3 regions of the Nocardia sp. NPDC049935 genome follow, and region 2 is predicted to be linked to each of the others. Evidence: riboswitches for the same ligand, from Rfam matches in the RefSeq annotation. Region 2 holds a riboswitch; each other region holds the start of a gene.
The links. Region 2 has a riboswitch for S-adenosylmethionine ahead of metX (homoserine O-acetyltransferase MetX). Riboswitches for the same ligand answer to the same signal wherever they lie in the genome.
Positions count from the first base shown of each region.

Region 1: it holds a riboswitch for S-adenosylmethionine, as region 2 does, so the genes downstream of both, ACZ6SF_RS10835 (rhodanese-like domain-containing protein) here and metX (homoserine O-acetyltransferase MetX) in region 2, are expected to answer to the same signal.
Region 3: it holds a riboswitch for S-adenosylmethionine, as region 2 does, so the genes downstream of both, ACZ6SF_RS08040 (aminotransferase class V-fold PLP-dependent enzyme) here and metX (homoserine O-acetyltransferase MetX) in region 2, are expected to answer to the same signal.

Region 1 covers NZ_JBVJHV010000002.1:562,472-567,506, reverse strand. Annotated here, with positions in the region: gene ACZ6SF_RS10850 (amidohydrolase family protein) at 1-690, opposite strand, end outside; gene ACZ6SF_RS10845 (FAD-dependent oxidoreductase) at 762-2,150, opposite strand; gene ACZ6SF_RS10840 (Rv0361 family membrane protein) at 2,380-2,850, shown strand; SAM riboswitch class IV at 2,915-3,027, shown strand; gene ACZ6SF_RS10835 (rhodanese-like domain-containing protein) at 3,045-3,461, shown strand; gene ACZ6SF_RS10830 (O-succinylhomoserine sulfhydrylase) at 3,458-4,669, shown strand.
Region 2 covers NZ_JBVJHV010000005.1:177,634-182,668, reverse strand. Annotated here, with positions in the region: gene ACZ6SF_RS20720 (hypothetical protein) at 1-291, shown strand, start outside; gene ACZ6SF_RS20715 (DUF6745 domain-containing protein) at 335-1,399, shown strand; gene ACZ6SF_RS20710 (DUF3017 domain-containing protein) at 1,508-1,753, shown strand; gene metX (homoserine O-acetyltransferase MetX) at 1,761-2,906, opposite strand; SAM riboswitch class IV at 3,194-3,304, opposite strand; gene ACZ6SF_RS20700 (NADP-dependent isocitrate dehydrogenase) at 3,579-4,796, shown strand; gene ACZ6SF_RS20695 (acyl-CoA dehydrogenase family protein) at 5,015-5,035, shown strand, end outside.
Region 3 covers NZ_JBVJHV010000001.1:1,779,520-1,784,554, forward strand. Annotated here, with positions in the region: gene ACZ6SF_RS08030 (cytochrome P450) at 1-468, opposite strand, end outside; gene ACZ6SF_RS08035 (HD domain-containing protein) at 848-1,486, shown strand; gene ACZ6SF_RS08040 (aminotransferase class V-fold PLP-dependent enzyme) at 1,496-2,806, opposite strand; SAM riboswitch class IV at 2,852-2,965, opposite strand; gene ACZ6SF_RS08045 (LLM class flavin-dependent oxidoreductase) at 3,162-4,223, shown strand; gene ACZ6SF_RS08050 (aldo/keto reductase) at 4,241-5,035, opposite strand, start outside.

The DNA.
Region 1 (5,035 bases), on a different contig from region 2:
GTGCATATCGGTGCCGACGACATCGCAGATCAGATCGATATCCGATTCGCGGAACGGGCGCCCCGCCCGGGTGCCGGGCAGATCGCTACCGAACATGAGCGCCTCGGGATTGACCGCGTGGATACGCCGGAGCGCGGTGGCGATATCCAGATCCACCCGCCCGAAGCCGGTGGCCTTCACCCGCGCGCCGCGGTCGACCAGGTTCAGCAGATACGACAGCCCTTCCTCGGACATCCCGAGATGATCCACCGAAACCTTGGGCAGTTTCAGGATCACCGGCTGCAAGGACGCCAGCATCTGGCCGTCCACGTAGATTTCCACATGCCAGCCGGCCAGTTCATGGGCGCGCAACGCCTGCCTGGTCATACTGGTGATATCGGCAGCGGCGCGTTTGAGATTGAACCGCACCGCCCGGACCCCGGCCGCGTGCAGATCGAGGATCTCGGAATCGGTGGCGTCCAGATCCAGCCTGGTCACGCCGACCCAGCCCGGCCCCAATTCGGCCAGTGCCGCACGCAGATAACTCTGATCGTTGCTCTGGAACGACGCGCTGACCACCGCGCCACCGGACGGCCGGTACCGCGCCATCCGGCGCCGGTAGTCGGCGACGGTATAGGGCTCCGGCAGGTAGCCCTCGTTCTCGATCAGCGGAAAACGCGGATCGATGATGTGCACATGGGCATCGAACACTGATACAGCATGCCTGATAGATCGGGGCGCCCGCTCCTCCCAGCACTGAACCGGCAGGAGCGGGCCGCGACTCATACCTTGTGCGGTTCGCTCGCGCGCAGCATGTCTTCGCGCTCCACGACCTTGACCCGCTCCCGGCCCTCGGGCTCGCCGAGCGACCGCTCGTGGGCGTCGAGCCGGTACCAGCCCGCCCAGGTGGTGAACGGAATACCCCGGCCCTCCAGGAACTCCAGCACCGCTTCGGGCTCGGGGCTCTCGGCCGGGGTGAAGTTCACGCTGTCGTCGACGAGGCAGGCCACCGTCTCGTTGGCGTCGCCCTTGGTGTGGCCGATCAGGCCGACCGGGCCGCGTTTGATCCAGCCGGTCACGTAGGTGCCGGACATGTACCGGGCCGCGCCGTCGGCGTTCTCGTCGACCAGCACCCGGCCGGCCTCGTTCGGGATGACGCCGGCCTGGTCGTCGAACGGCAGTTCCGAGATGTTCTGCGACAGATAGCCCACCGCCCGGTACACCGACTGCACATCCCAATCCTTGAAGGTGCCGGTGCCCTTCACATTGCCGGTGCCGTCGAGCTGGGTGCGCTCGGTGCGCAGGCCCACGACCTTGCCGTCCTCGCCGAGGATCTCCGAGGGGGATTCGAAGAAGTGCAGGAACAGTTTGTGCGGGCGATCGCCCTGATCCCGGATGGCCCACTGTTCGAGGGTGTTGGCGACCATATCGACCTGCTTGGAATGCCGCCGCGCCGCTTCCGAGCCCTCGTCGTAGTCGATGTCCTCGGGATCGACGATCACCTCGATCGTCGGGGAATGATCCAGTTCGCGCAGTTCCAGGGGCGTGAACTTCGCCTGCGCCGGACCGCGCCGCCCGAACACGTGCACCTCGACGGCCTTGTTCGCCTTGAGGCCCTCGTAGACGTTCGGCGGGATCTCGGTCGGCAGCAGTTCGTCACCGGTCTTGGCCAGTACGCGCGCCACGTCGAGCGCCACATTGCCGACGCCGAGCACCGCGACCTTCTCCGCGTCCAGCGGCCAGGTCCGCGGCACATCCGGGTGGCCGTCGTACCAGGACACGAAATCGGCGGCGCCGTAGGAACCGTCCAGGTCGATACCCGGGATCGGCAGCGCACGGTCGGCGTTGGCGCCGGTGGAGAAGATCACCGCGTCGTAGAAGCGCTTCAGATCCGAGAGGGTGATATCGGTGCCGTAGTCGATATTGCCCAGCAGCCGGACCTGCTCCTTGTCCAGCACCTTGTGCAGCGCGGTCACGATCCCCTTGATGCGGGGATGGTCCGGCGCGACGCCGTAGCGGATCAGTCCGAACGGCGCGGGCATCCGCTCGAACAGATCGATCGACACGTCGGCGTCCGACTTCATCAGTGCGTCGGCGGCATAGATCCCGGCCGGACCGGCTCCCACGATCGCGATCCGAAGCGGGCGGTTCGCTTCCTTCTGCTCGGTCATCAGTTTCGCGCACCCTTATCGGTCGAGAGATTCACTGGCGTTGTTGTTAGCTTAGGCTAAGTTGACGCGCGGCCTGTCTGCACCATCGCCCCGCCTTGCGCGGGCGGCTCGTTCGCCGTCGGTCTTCCCACGTCTCCGCGGTGACTGCCGTGCAGCAGCACCCGCCTCACCCGCGATTCTATCGGGGTGCGGGCACACGCCGATCCGGGGACCAGGGATGATCGTCTGTATGAGCGATCCCGGACCCACCGAGGAGCAGCCGGCCGCCGAAACGGGCGGCGACGAGGCACCGCGCACGATCACCCCGTTCATCGTGGCCGCGGTACTCGCGGCCCTGGTCCTGGGTGGTGTGCTGATCGCCGGGCTGGTGGCGCCCGCTGAGAAAAATGTCACAGAATCCGACCGCATCGCCGGAGCGGTCCGTGAGTTCGGCGACGCGAGCAGCCGCTTCGGGCCGGAACCGCCGCGGGAGGCGGTCTGCCCCGGGTTCGTGCCCGCCCGCTCACCGCTGGCCGGGCAGCTGAAACCCGGCGAAACCGGGAAGGACGTCGAGATCGAGAGATTCGGCGCCGTCCAGGTCAACGGCGAGAACGCGACCATCGAGGTGACCAGCCGCGTCGAAGGCGAGGAAAGAACCGCGACCTGGTGGCTGTTCAAGGCCGACGGCGAGTGGAAGGTGTGCAACCAGCCGGTCGAATAGCTTTCACCCGGCCCGTCAACCGGGGTTTGACACGACGGGGCGCGGCGGGCAATCTCATCCCTTAGGTCATGAGTGCCAGCGCCAAGCCCCGGCTCGCTGGTCGGCAACCCTCCTCCGCGGTGGGGTGCTCCGGGTGACGACCTGGCGTGCATCGAACGGATGCGGCAAGTGCGGATTCGCAGGAGGTACCACGTATGAGTTACGCAGGGGATATCGAGCCGAAGCAGGCATGGGAACTGCTCACCGGGCATCCCGACGCCGTCCTGGTGGACGTGCGCACCGAAGCCGAATGGAAGTTCGTCGGCGTTCCCGACACCAGCGGTATCGCCACCCCGACCGTGCTGGTCGAATGGGTCGATTCCACCGGCACCCGCAACGCGGGATTCCTGGACCAGTTGCGCCGCGCCCTGGGCGACCGCCCGGCCGACGCCCCGGTGGTGTTCCTGTGCCGGTCCGGCCAGCGGTCGGCGCATGCCGCCGACGCCGCCACCGCCGCGGGTATCGCCCCCTCGTACAACGTCACCGAAGGCTTCGAAGGGCCGCTCGACGAATTCGGCCATCGTGGCGAGTCGGGCTGGCGGGCCGACGGCCTGCCCTGGCGGCAGTCGTGATCGGCGGCGGTGCGTTCGAGCGCGCCCTGCCCGAAGGTGTCGGACCGGCGACGCTCGGCGTCCGCGGCGGGCTCAACCGCTCCGGTTTCGAGGAGACCTCCGAGGCGCTCTACCTGAACTCCGGGTTCGTCTACGCCAGCGCCGAGGACGCCGAAGCCGCGTTCACCGGCGACCTCCCGCATTTCGTGTACTCCCGCTACGGCAACCCGACCGTGGAGATGTTCCAGGAACGGATGCGGCTGCTCGACGGCGCCGAAGCCTGTTTCGCCACCGCCAGCGGTATGGCCGCGGTCTTCGTCGCCCTCGGCGCCCTGCTGAAGGCCGGCGACCGGCTGGTGGCGGCGCGCAGCCTGTTCGGATCATGTTTCGTGGTCTGCAACGAGATCCTGCCGCGCTGGGGTGTGGAAACCGTTTTCGTCGACGGTGAGGACCTCGGCCAGTGGGAGGCGGCACTGTCGGTCCCCACCACGGCGGTGTTCTTCGAAACGCCCGCCAACCCGATGCAGACGCTGGTGGATGTGCGCAAGGTCAGCGAACTCGCCCACGCCGCCGGCGCCCAGGTGGTCCTGGACAATGTCTTCGCCACCCCGCTGCTGCAGCGCGGCTTCGACCTCGGCGCCGATGTACTCGTGTACTCGGGCACCAAACATATCGACGGCCAGGGCCGGGTCCTGGGCGGCGCGATCCTCGGCTCCGCCGAATACATCGACGGCCCGGTCAAAACGCTGATGCGCCACACCGGCCCGGCGCTCAGCCCCTTCAACGCCTGGACGCTGCTCAAAGGCCTGGAAACCATGCCGCTGCGCGTACGGCAGTCCACCGATTCGGCCCTGCGCATCGCCCGCTACCTGGACGAACACCCCGCGGTGGAATGGGTGCGGTACCCCTTCCTCGAAACCCACCCGCAGTACGCACTGGCCACCTCCCAGATGAGCGGCGGCGGCACCGTGGTCACCTTCGAACTGAAGGCGAACGCGGACGAGGCCAAGAAACGGGCCTTCGAAGTACTCAACGGCCTGCGCATCGTCGATATCTCCAACAACCTCGGCGACGCGAAATCCCTCATCACCCACCCCGCGACCACCACCCACCGGGCGATGGGACCGGAAGGGCGCGCCGGAATCGGACTGTCGGACGGGGTGGTCCGGCTCTCGGTCGGCCTCGAGGACATCGAGGACCTCCTGGGCGACCTGGACCGGGCGCTGTAATTTTGGAGCGGCTCCGCCGCTCGAGGGTGGGGCTGTGATTTTGGAGGCGCTCCGCGCCTCGAGGGTGGGGCCCCTGGTAGCCCGGTTCTTCACTCCCGGCGGTCGGTCGCTGCGCTCCCTTCCTCTGGTCGCTCCAGAACCGGGCGGGCCCCACCCCATGGGGTGCGACCATGTGGACAAAGGTGAGAGCACGCTGGAGCGCCCGCACCGGCCCCCGGCATCCGCACGACCCCTGCCCCGATTCGAATTCGAACCGGGCTCAGGCCCACTGTCCCGGTGCCGAGGCGCAGCGAGGCATCGAACGGGTTCGGCCCGCGCCTGCTGTCGGCCCTCGAAGCGCATGCGGCGCAGCCGCGAGTCTCGAGG
Region 2 (5,035 bases):
GTCGAGGAAAGCGCCGTCGCGGCCGCGAAACAGTGGACGCGGGCGCGGCGCGACGGCCGGGGGCGGCTGGTGCTCGCCCTCGGCGAGGTGACCGGGCACGCCCACGCGCTCGCCTCGCCCGGCACGCTGTTCCAGGATCCGCACGCACCGAACTCCCTGGTCCTGCATCTGCCCGAGGGCGGCCGGCTGGTCCACGAGGAGCACGCGGCGATCGGCCTGCCCAAAGGCTGGTACCACGTGGTGCGCCAGCGCGAATACATCCCGGGCTCGGTCCGGATCGTCGCCGACTGACCACGCACCACGATTGCCCGTGCGAGAGAAGGAAAAAGGATCGATGACGGAAACGACCGGGTGGCGCGAGATCTCGGTGGCGACCGGCCCCGGCGACCGGCCGACCGCCGAGGCCGGGGTGCGGCTCGCCTACGAGCGGGCCGGCCTGCGCGCGCCGGAACGGATCATCTGGGTGCGATCGCCGCTCGAGGCGGTGCGGCTGCTCGACGCGAAGCCGCTCGCAGACGAGGCGGGGAGGTCGGTGCGGGAAGCGGTTCGCACCGCGCCCTGGGCGGCCGCCCGGGAACGGCTGCACACCGAACTGGGCCCGCGCGGGTTCGCCCGGCACTGGCAGGCCGAGGGAGCCGGTCTGTGGGAACTGACCGATCCGGTGGTGACGCGAATCCGTGACGCGGTGGTCGCGGGCCTGCTCCCGGAGTCCGCGAGCGGCCCGGAACAGCGGAGCCCGCGGGACTCGGAGCCGACCGCCTCCGCGCGGGAACCGCGTATTCGTCTGCTGCTGCTGGACGCGGTGCTGGGTCAGCACGACGCCGCGTGGCTGTCCGCCTTCGATGCCGGTGCGGGGTCGGCATTGGCGGGTCTGGCAGCCGTGGCGCGGGAAGCGGGCTGGTGGTGGCCCTACGAGAACCTCGCGGTGCTCAGTGAACGCCCCACCGCCCTGCACCGCGACGAGGCCGGCCGGCTGGATCGCGCCGACGGCCCCGCCGTCGGGTACGCCGACGGGTTCGCCCTCTACGCCTGGCGCGGGATGCCGGTGCCCGGTGAGTTCCTCGCCGAACTGGCCACACTCACCGCCGACCGCATCCGCACCGAGGAGAACGCGGAACTGCGGCGCGTCATGCTCGAGCACTACGGCTACGAGCGTTACCTCACGGAATCCGGCGCCGAGCCGCTGCAGCGCGACGAGACCGGGATCCTGTGGCGGATCGCGCTGACCGGCGACGAGGACGTGGTGATGGTGGAGGTGGTCAATTCCACCCCCGAGCCGGACGGCACCAGCCGCACCTACTGGCTGCGGGTCCCGCCCGCCACCCGCACCGCCCGGGAGGGCGTCGCCTGGACATTCGGCCTCGGCGCCGCGGAGTACGCCCCGGTCGCGCAGACCTGACCCGTCGCGTCTGGAACAATCGCATCCGTGACCGACGCCGAGATCCTGACCGACGACGCTCCCGGCACCGGCAACCGCTGGCGGGGTTTCCTGCGCTGTCATCTGCCGATGGCCGTGGTGGTACTCGTGATCCTGGTCGCCGTGGTCTTCGTCGCTCAGGATCGCTGGCGTCGCGGGGCCTTCTTCTTCGGCGGGGCGACGCTGATCGCCGCGGCGTTCCGCCTGTGCCTGCCGACTGCCCGGGTCGGCCTGCTCGCCGTGCGCAGCCGTCCGTTCGACGTGGGCGCGCTGACGCTGCTCGGCAGCTCCATCGTGTTCCTGGCCGCCACCATCAACACCCTCGGGGTGGGATAGCCCGCGGTCAGCGGGAAGTGCGCGCCAGGTTCATCGTCTGGACCAGCAGTTTGCCGATGGCCGCCGCCTCGGTGAGGAAACCGTCGTGGCCGTCGCGGGAGGCGATGACCTCGAAATGGCGGCATCCGGCCAGGCCCTCGGCCAGCTCCCGCTGGGTGTGCAGCGGGTAGAGCCGGTCGGAGTCGATACCGCCGACGATGCACGGCACCTCGGCGGTGGCCATGGCCGCCTCGATACCGCCGCGCCCGCGGCCGATATCGTGGCGGTTCATCGCCTCGCTGAGCAGCACGTAGGTGGCGGGATCGAAGCGCTTGCCCAGTTTCTCGGCCTGGTATTCGAGATAGCTCTGGACCGCGTAGCGGCCGCCGTCCCAGGGGTCCTCGCCCTGCTGGGGGCTGTTGCCGAACCGGCTGTCCAGTTCGACCTCGGTGCGGTAGGTCAGATGCGCGATCCGCCGCGCGATACCCATTCCCGTCATCGGCGCGCGACCGGTGCCGTGATAGTCCCCGCCCTGCCAGTCGGGGTCACCGGTGATCGCGGCGATCTGGGTGGTCTGGGTGCCGATCTGGTCGGCGGTGGCCCGCGCCCCGACCGCCAGCACCAGCGCCGCGGCCAGCCGGTCCGGTGCGCCGAGCATCCACTCGAGGACGCGCATACCGCCCATCGAACCGCCGACCGCGGCGGCCAGGCGTTCGATGCCGAGCAGATCGAAGAGCCGGAACTCGGCGGCGACCTGGTCGCGGATGGAGATCTCCGGGAACCGCGAACCCCAGGGCGCGCCGTCCGGCGCGGCGGAGGCGGGACCGGTACTGCCCTGGCAGCCGCCGAGCACGTTGGTCGCCACGACGCACCATTCGTCGGTATCGATCGGCGCACCCGGCCCGACCATCCCGTTCCACCATCCGGGCGAGGGATGATCGGCATCCGGTTCGCCCACCACGTGGGAGTCGCCGGTCAGAGCGTGCTCGATCAGCACAACATTGTCCCCGGCCGGGGACAATTCGCCCCAGCGCTGGACCGTCAGCCGGATATCGGGCAGATGGGCCCCGTTCTCCAGCGTCAGATCACCGATCGAGACGAGACCCGGCGTGCCGTCGGGTGGTGGCAGCTGTGCCACGGGACGGGCCGTGGTCCGTTCGGTGCCCACCGTCACGCGACGGCTTCCGTGCGCAGAACCGGCCTACAACGCGATACCTGACAGGTATCAATGGCTCGGACGCCGGTCGGGACCCGCCCGGTTCCGGAGCGACCAGAGGGAGGGAGCGCAGCGACCGACCGCCGGGAGTGAAGAACCGGGTCAATAGGGCCCCGACCCCGCGGCGCCGGAGGCGACGCCAAAAATACAGTCATATCGTGCTCCAGAAAATAGGGGGTTGCTCGCCGAAACGCCGGAGTGTCACGATCGACGTGACCGGCACCGGGACATAACGGCAGCCTCCTCGTGTGCGCTTGCTCCCGGCTTTCGGAAGCCCGGTCATCACCCGGAGCACCCCACCGCAGCAGGAGGGTTGCCGGCCAGCGAGCCGGGGCTTGGCGCTGGCGCTCATGACCTGATCAACATGGTAGCGGGACCCTCGAGGGGATCGAAATCGGCATCGGGGGCCACCGGGTAATCTTGTGGCACGACTCACTCTGTGACATCTCACGACCGGGGCTGGCTGCACCGTGAGGACACCACAAGCAGTACGCTCGTCTTGGTTACACCAGACGTCTCGTGGACAACGCGGGATGTATACGTTGTCTGTTGAACAGCTGGGGTCCGCTCACAAGCGTGTTCGCCTGGCCGTCCAATGAGGGCACCAGTCTTAGGAGGACACGAAGATCCATGTCCAAGATCAAGGTTGAAGGCACCGTCGTCGAACTCGACGGCGACGAGATGACCCGGATCATCTGGCAGTTCATCAAGGACAAGCTGATCCACCCGTACCTCGACCTGAACCTCGAGTACTACGACCTCGGCATCGAGTACCGCGACAAGACCGACGACCAGGTCACGGTCGACGCGGCCAACGCCATCAAACAGCACGGTGTCGGCGTCAAATGCGCGACGATCACTCCTGACGAGGCCCGCGTCGAAGAGTTCGGTCTCAAGAAGATGTGGCGTTCACCCAACGGCACCATCCGCAATATCCTCGGCGGCACCATCTTCCGCGCCCCGATCATCATCTCCAACGTCCCGCGTCTGGTTCCGGGCTGGACCAAGCCGATCATCATCGGCCGTCACGCCTTCGGCGACCAGTACCGCGCCACCGATTTCAAGGTCTTCCAGGCCGGCACCGTCACCCTCACCTTCACCCCCGAGGACGGCAGCGAGCCGATCGTGCACGAGGTCGTGCAGATGCCGGAAGACGGCGGCGTCGTGATGGGTATGTACAACTTCAAGAAGTCCATCGAGGATTTCGCGCGGGCCTCGTTCAACTACGGCCTGCAGCAGAACTACCCCGTCTACATGTCGACGAAGAACACCATCCTCAAGGCCTACGACGGCATGTTCAAGGACACCTTCGAGGAAGTGTTCGAGGCCGAGTTCAAGAGCCAGTTCGAGGCGGCCGGCCTCACCTACGAGCACCGGCTGATCGACGATATGGTCGCCTCCTCCATGAAGTGGGAGGGCGGCTACGTCTGGGCGTGCAAGAACTACGACGGCGATGTGCAGTCCGATACCGTCGCCCAGGGCTTCGGTTCGCTGGGTCTGATGACCTCGGTGCTGCTGACCCCGGACGGCCAGACCTGTGAGGCCGAGGCCGCGCACGGCACCGTCACCCGGCACTACCGTCAGCACCAGCAGGGCAAGCCGACCTCGACCAACCCGATCGCGTCGATCTTCGCCTGGACCCGCGGCCTCGAACACCGCGGCAAGCTGGACAACACCCCCGAGGTGATCGGCTTCGCGCAGACCCTCGAGGACGTGGTCATCAAGACCGTCGAGGGCGGGCAGATGACCAAGGATCTCGCACTGCTGGTCGGTGGCGACCAGGGCTACCTGAGCACCGAGGAGTTCCTCGCCGCACTGGACGCCAACCTGGCGCGCGCACTGCGCTGATCCTCGCCCGGTACGCCGGGCGGTGATATCCGTACGAACGCCATGCATGGCACAACGGGCTGTTGTCATGCATGGCGTTCTCGCGTTCCGGGGCGGTGCCGGGACCGAAAGGCAGCGCGGCCGCCGGAAAACTGGCAGGCTGTCAACAAGGCGGGCGCAGTGGAGCGTCCGCCCGGTGGTTTACACCGTAATGCTGCTGGTGATACCGGAGGACGACGATGTTCGAATGGTCCGATACC
Region 3 (5,035 bases), on a different contig from region 2:
GATGGCCCGATCCGATATCTGCATCTGCTGTCCCGGTTCGGTGCGCAGATTGGCGTCCGCGCGGTCACGGACCGCCTGCTGATCGGCCTCCGGAATCCCCAGCAGCATCCCGATCACCCGCATCGGCACCTCGTTCGCGAAAGCCGTCATCAGATCGAATTCGCGCGCACCGGCCAGCCGGTCGAGCGCACGCGTGCACAGGGCCCGGATCTGCGGTTCGAGGGCGAGCACCCGGCGCGGTGTGAAAACCCGCGCGAGCAGTGCCCGGTGGATGTCGTGGGCCGGCGGATCCTCCATCAGCAGAGTGCCCGGTGGGATCTGCACGCCCGATTTGATGATCTCGAGGATCGGGCCGCGCGCCGAGGAGAAGGTCTGCCAGTCGAGCAGGGCGCGATCGATATCGTCGTAGCGGGTCAGGACGTAGAAGTCGTGCCGATCGTTGTAGTACAGCGGCGAGTGCGCGCGCATCCGCCGGTAGACCGGATAGGGGTCCCGCGCGATATCCCGGTCGAAGGGGTCCCAGTAGACCGGTTCTTCCTGAGGCACTGGCGAACTCCTTCGATCGCTTCATGCGGTCCGCGGCGCACGGGCGTGGGCGCTCCGGCGATTCCCTCGCTCGCGAATCGTGGCTCTCGTACTCAGAAAGTCAGATTATCTAGTTCGAAGTCTTGATATGCGTAAATCGACAATTCGATTCTCACACCACCCGGGACCACGGCTTTCCCCTGCCCGGACCCGGCCGTATGCTCGGAAGCGGTTCTCGGGCCGGGCCCTCGGCCCGCGTCGGTGAGTCTGCGCAGTACAGGTAATCCCACGATCTCTAGGCACCCGACCCAGGAGCATCGTCATGACCGAGCGCATCGCAGGAATCACGATCCCCGACAGCGGGCTCGTCGCGGAGGCCACCGAACTGGTCCGCGATACCGCGCCGCCGCTGCTGTTCCACCACTCCCGCCGGGTCTACCTGTTCGGGATGCTCCAGGGCCGGCGGCGCGGCCTGGAGCCCGACCCCGAACTGCTGTATGTCGGCGCCCTGTTCCACGATCTCGGGCTGACCGACAGATACCGCACCGCCGACCGGCGCTTCGAAATCGACGGTGCGGCAGAAGCGCGCCGTTTCCTCATCGATCACGGTATCGATGCCGCGTCGGCACAGCGGGTGTGGACCGCCATCGCGCTGCACACCACACCCGGCGTTCCCGAACATATGGAGGCCGAGATCGCGCTGGTCACGGCCGGAGTCGAAACCGACGTGCTCGGAATCGGCTACCGGGATCTGGACCCGGCCGATATCCGGGAGGTGGTGGCCGCGCATCCGCGGCCGGACTTCAAGAAGCAGATCCTCGCCGCGTTCACCCACGGTTTCGCCGACCGGCCCGACACCACATTCGGCACCGTCAACGCCGATGTGCTCGCCCACTTCCTGCCCGGTTTCCGGCGTACCGATTTCGTCGAGGTCATCGAGAACAGTCCCTGGCCGGAATGAGCGCCGATCTCAGACGCAGGGCGCGGCGCCCGCCGCCCCGCCGGCGGTCAGTCCCGGGCGGGTCTCCGGCACCGGATCCCAGTGTCCGCCCACACCCGTGTAATGCCAGGCCGGACCGTCGGCGACCAGGGCGCGCACCGCGTCGAGCAGCCGGTCGACATGGGCCTCGGTGGTACCCAGCCCGATACTCGCGCGCAGACCCGCCTCGATTCCGAACCGCGCCAGCAGCGGGTGGGCGCAGAACCGGCCGTCCCGGACGCCGATCGCGTGTTCGGCCGACAGATACGCCGCGACCCGGCCGGGCTCGTACCCGGCCACCGTGAAGGCCACGATCCCGACACAGTCGCCGGTATCCGGCCAGATCCGCAGGCAGCGCACGCCCGCGATATCGGCCAGACCGGCCCGCAGCCGTCCGGTGAGCGCACGCTCCCGGGTCTCGGCCGCATCGCGGGATTCGGCCAGTGCGTCGCAGGCGGCGGCCAGGGCCGCGGCCCCCAGGACGTTCGGTGATCCCGCCTCGTGCCGGTGCGGCGCGGCCGCCCAGCTCGCACTGTCGGCCGTCACCTCGGTGACCGCGCCGCCACCGGCCAGATACGGCGGCGCCGCGTCGAGCCAGTCGCGCCGGCCGGCGAGCACGCCCGCGCCGAACGGCGCATACAGTTTGTGCCCGGACAGTGCCAGATAGTCGATACCGGCGGCCCGCAGGTCGATCCGCCGGTGCGGCGCCAGCTGCGCGGCGTCCACCAGGATCCGCGCCCCGCACTGATGGGCCAGCGCGGCGAGCCGCTCCAGCGGCAGCACCTCGCCGGTCACATTCGAGGCCCCGGTCACCGCGAGCAGCGCCGCGGGTTTCGCGCACAGTTCGGCGGCCAGCCGGCGCAAGGTCTCCTCGACGGTATCCGCGGCCCGCACCACCCGGCGGCCGTGCCGCTGCCACGGCAGGAAGTTCGCGTGATGTTCGATATCGAGCACCACGGTATCGCCGGGCACACAGCTCGCGAGCAGATTCAGCGCGTCGGTGGTGTTGCGGGTGAACACCACGACCTGATCGGTATCGCAGCCCAGGAACCGGCCCACCGTCTCCCGCGACGCCTCGTAGCACCGGGTGGAGATCCGCGAGGCGTAACCGGCGCCCCGGTGCACGCTCGCGTAGTAGGGCAGCAGTTCGGCGACCCGCGCGGCGACGCCGGACAGAGCGGGCGCGCTCGCCGCGTAGTCGAAGTTCGCGTAGTCGAGTTCACCGCCCTGTACCAGCGGCACCCGCAGGTCGTCGCCGGTCACCCGGGCGGGGGCGCAGGTGGGGTCGAGTACAGCGGTCATCGGGCAATCCCTTCGTGGAGGGACTCCGGAGCCATCGGAGAACGGAGTCCGCGCTTGCCGCGCTCGGTCGAGCCGCGGCCCGGTCGTCACCCGGGGCACCCCACCGCGGAGGAGGGTTGCCGGCCAGCAAGCCGGGGCTTGACGCTGGCACTCATGACCTGATCCGAAACCTTTGCAGACACCTCGCGGGCTTGTCAACCGCGCCGCACCGTGCCCGCGCGATCCGCCCGGCACCGGGCCGTCGCCTCCTTCGGATCACGGTGATCGAGTCCGTGGACCCGGAAACTTCGGCGGCGCACCATATCCCGTGCGGCCACGAGTCGCCGTTGGTCATCCGCCGCCGACCCCCAGGAATATGCCGATGAGCGCCGAATTTCTCTGGTACATCCCGAACCAGGCCCGGCCCGGGCATCGCGGCGAACCGGTGACCGACGATCACAACAGTATCGGGACGCTGACCACCCAGGCCGAAGCGCTGGAACAGCACGGATGGACCGGTGCACTACTCGGCACCGGCTGGGGCCGGCCCGACACCTTCACGGTCGCGACCGCGCTCGCCGCCCGGACCACCACCTTCGAGCCGCTAATCGCGGTCCGGCCCGGTTATTGGCGCCCCGCGCATTTCGCCTCCGCCGCCGCGAGTCTCGATCACCTCACCGGTGGCCGGGTGCGCGTCAATATCGTCTCCGGTAAGGACGATCTCGCCGCCTACGGTGAAAGCGAGGACGACCAGGCGGACCGCTATGCCCGCACCCGCGAGTTCATGCAGCTGGTCCGCCGGTTGTGGACCGAGGACAACGTCACCTATCGCGGTGACCACTACCGGGTCACCGATTCCACCGTCGAACCGCGGATCGCCGCGCGACCGGGCCGGCCGCATCCGCTGCTGTACTTCGGCGGCGCGTCGGCGGCGGCCGAACGCGTCGCCGCCGCCGAAGCCGATGTGCAGTTGTTCTGGGGCGAACCCCTGTCCGGCGTCCGCGAGCGGATCGACCGGCTGCGCGCCCTGAGCGACGAACTGGGCCGCCGGCACGCGCCGCTGCGATTCGGGCTGCGGATCACCACCTTCGTCCGCGATACCACCGAACAGGCCTGGGCCGAGGCGGAAGCGAAGGTCGCCGCGATGGCCGCCGCGTCCGGCGCCGCGCCGCGCCGCCACGCCGCGGTGGGCCAGCAGCGCCTGCTCGACCTCGCCGCGCGCGGTGAGGTCCTCGACGACAACCTCTACACCACCCCCGGCACGGTCGGTGGCGGCGGCGCGGCCACCACCTGGCTGGTGGGCTCCGCCGAGGATGTCGCGAAATCGCTGCGCCGCTACCAGGATCTCGGCATCACCCATTTCGTCCTGTCCGATACTCCGTACCTGCGGGAGATCCGCCGGCAGGGCACCCGGCTCCTGCCGCTGCTCCGCGACTGAGCCGGGTACAGGGCCGATCAGAGATTCAGTCCGGTGCCGTGGATTCCGTGTTCGTCGATCAGCGCGAGTTCGTCGTCGGTGAGTTCCGGGAAATCCACCGCGGCGATATTGTGATCGAGCTGCGCGGTACTGCTGGCACCGATCAGCGCAGAGGTGACCTCCGGCCGTCGCAGCACCCATTGGAGGGCGAGCTGGGCCAGCGACTGCCCCCGGGCCGCCGCGAGTTTCGCGAGTTCGGCGGTCCGCGCCCGGTAGGTCTCGTCGATCACATCCGGTGACAGGAAGGTGCTGTTCTGCGCCCGCGCGCCGTCGGGGATACCGTCCAGGTATTTATCGGTGAGCAGGCCTTGGGCCAGCGGCGAGTACACGATGACCCCGAACCCGTCCTGGTCGGCGGTCTCCAGCAGGCCGTTGCGCTCGGGCCGCCGGTCGTAGATCGAGTACCGGGCCTGGTGGATGAGCAGGGGGACACCGGCCGCGCGGAGCAGTTCGGCGGCGGCGTGGGCGCGTTCGGGCGGATAGTTCGAGATCCCCACGTAGAGCGCTTTACCCTGCTGGACGGCCGAGACCAGCGCGCCCACGGTCTCCTCCAGGGGCGTACCGGAATCCGGGCTGTGGTGGTAGAAGATATCGACATAGTCGGTGCCCAGATCACGCAGGCTGTGCTCGAGCGAGGTGAGCAGCGATTTCCGCGAACCGCCCCGCAGGTAGGGGCTCGGCCCGATCGGGTTCCCGGCCTTGGTCGACAGGATGAGTTCGTCGCGGTAGCGCGCGAGATCGGCGCCCAGAACGCGCCCGAAGTTCTGCTGGGC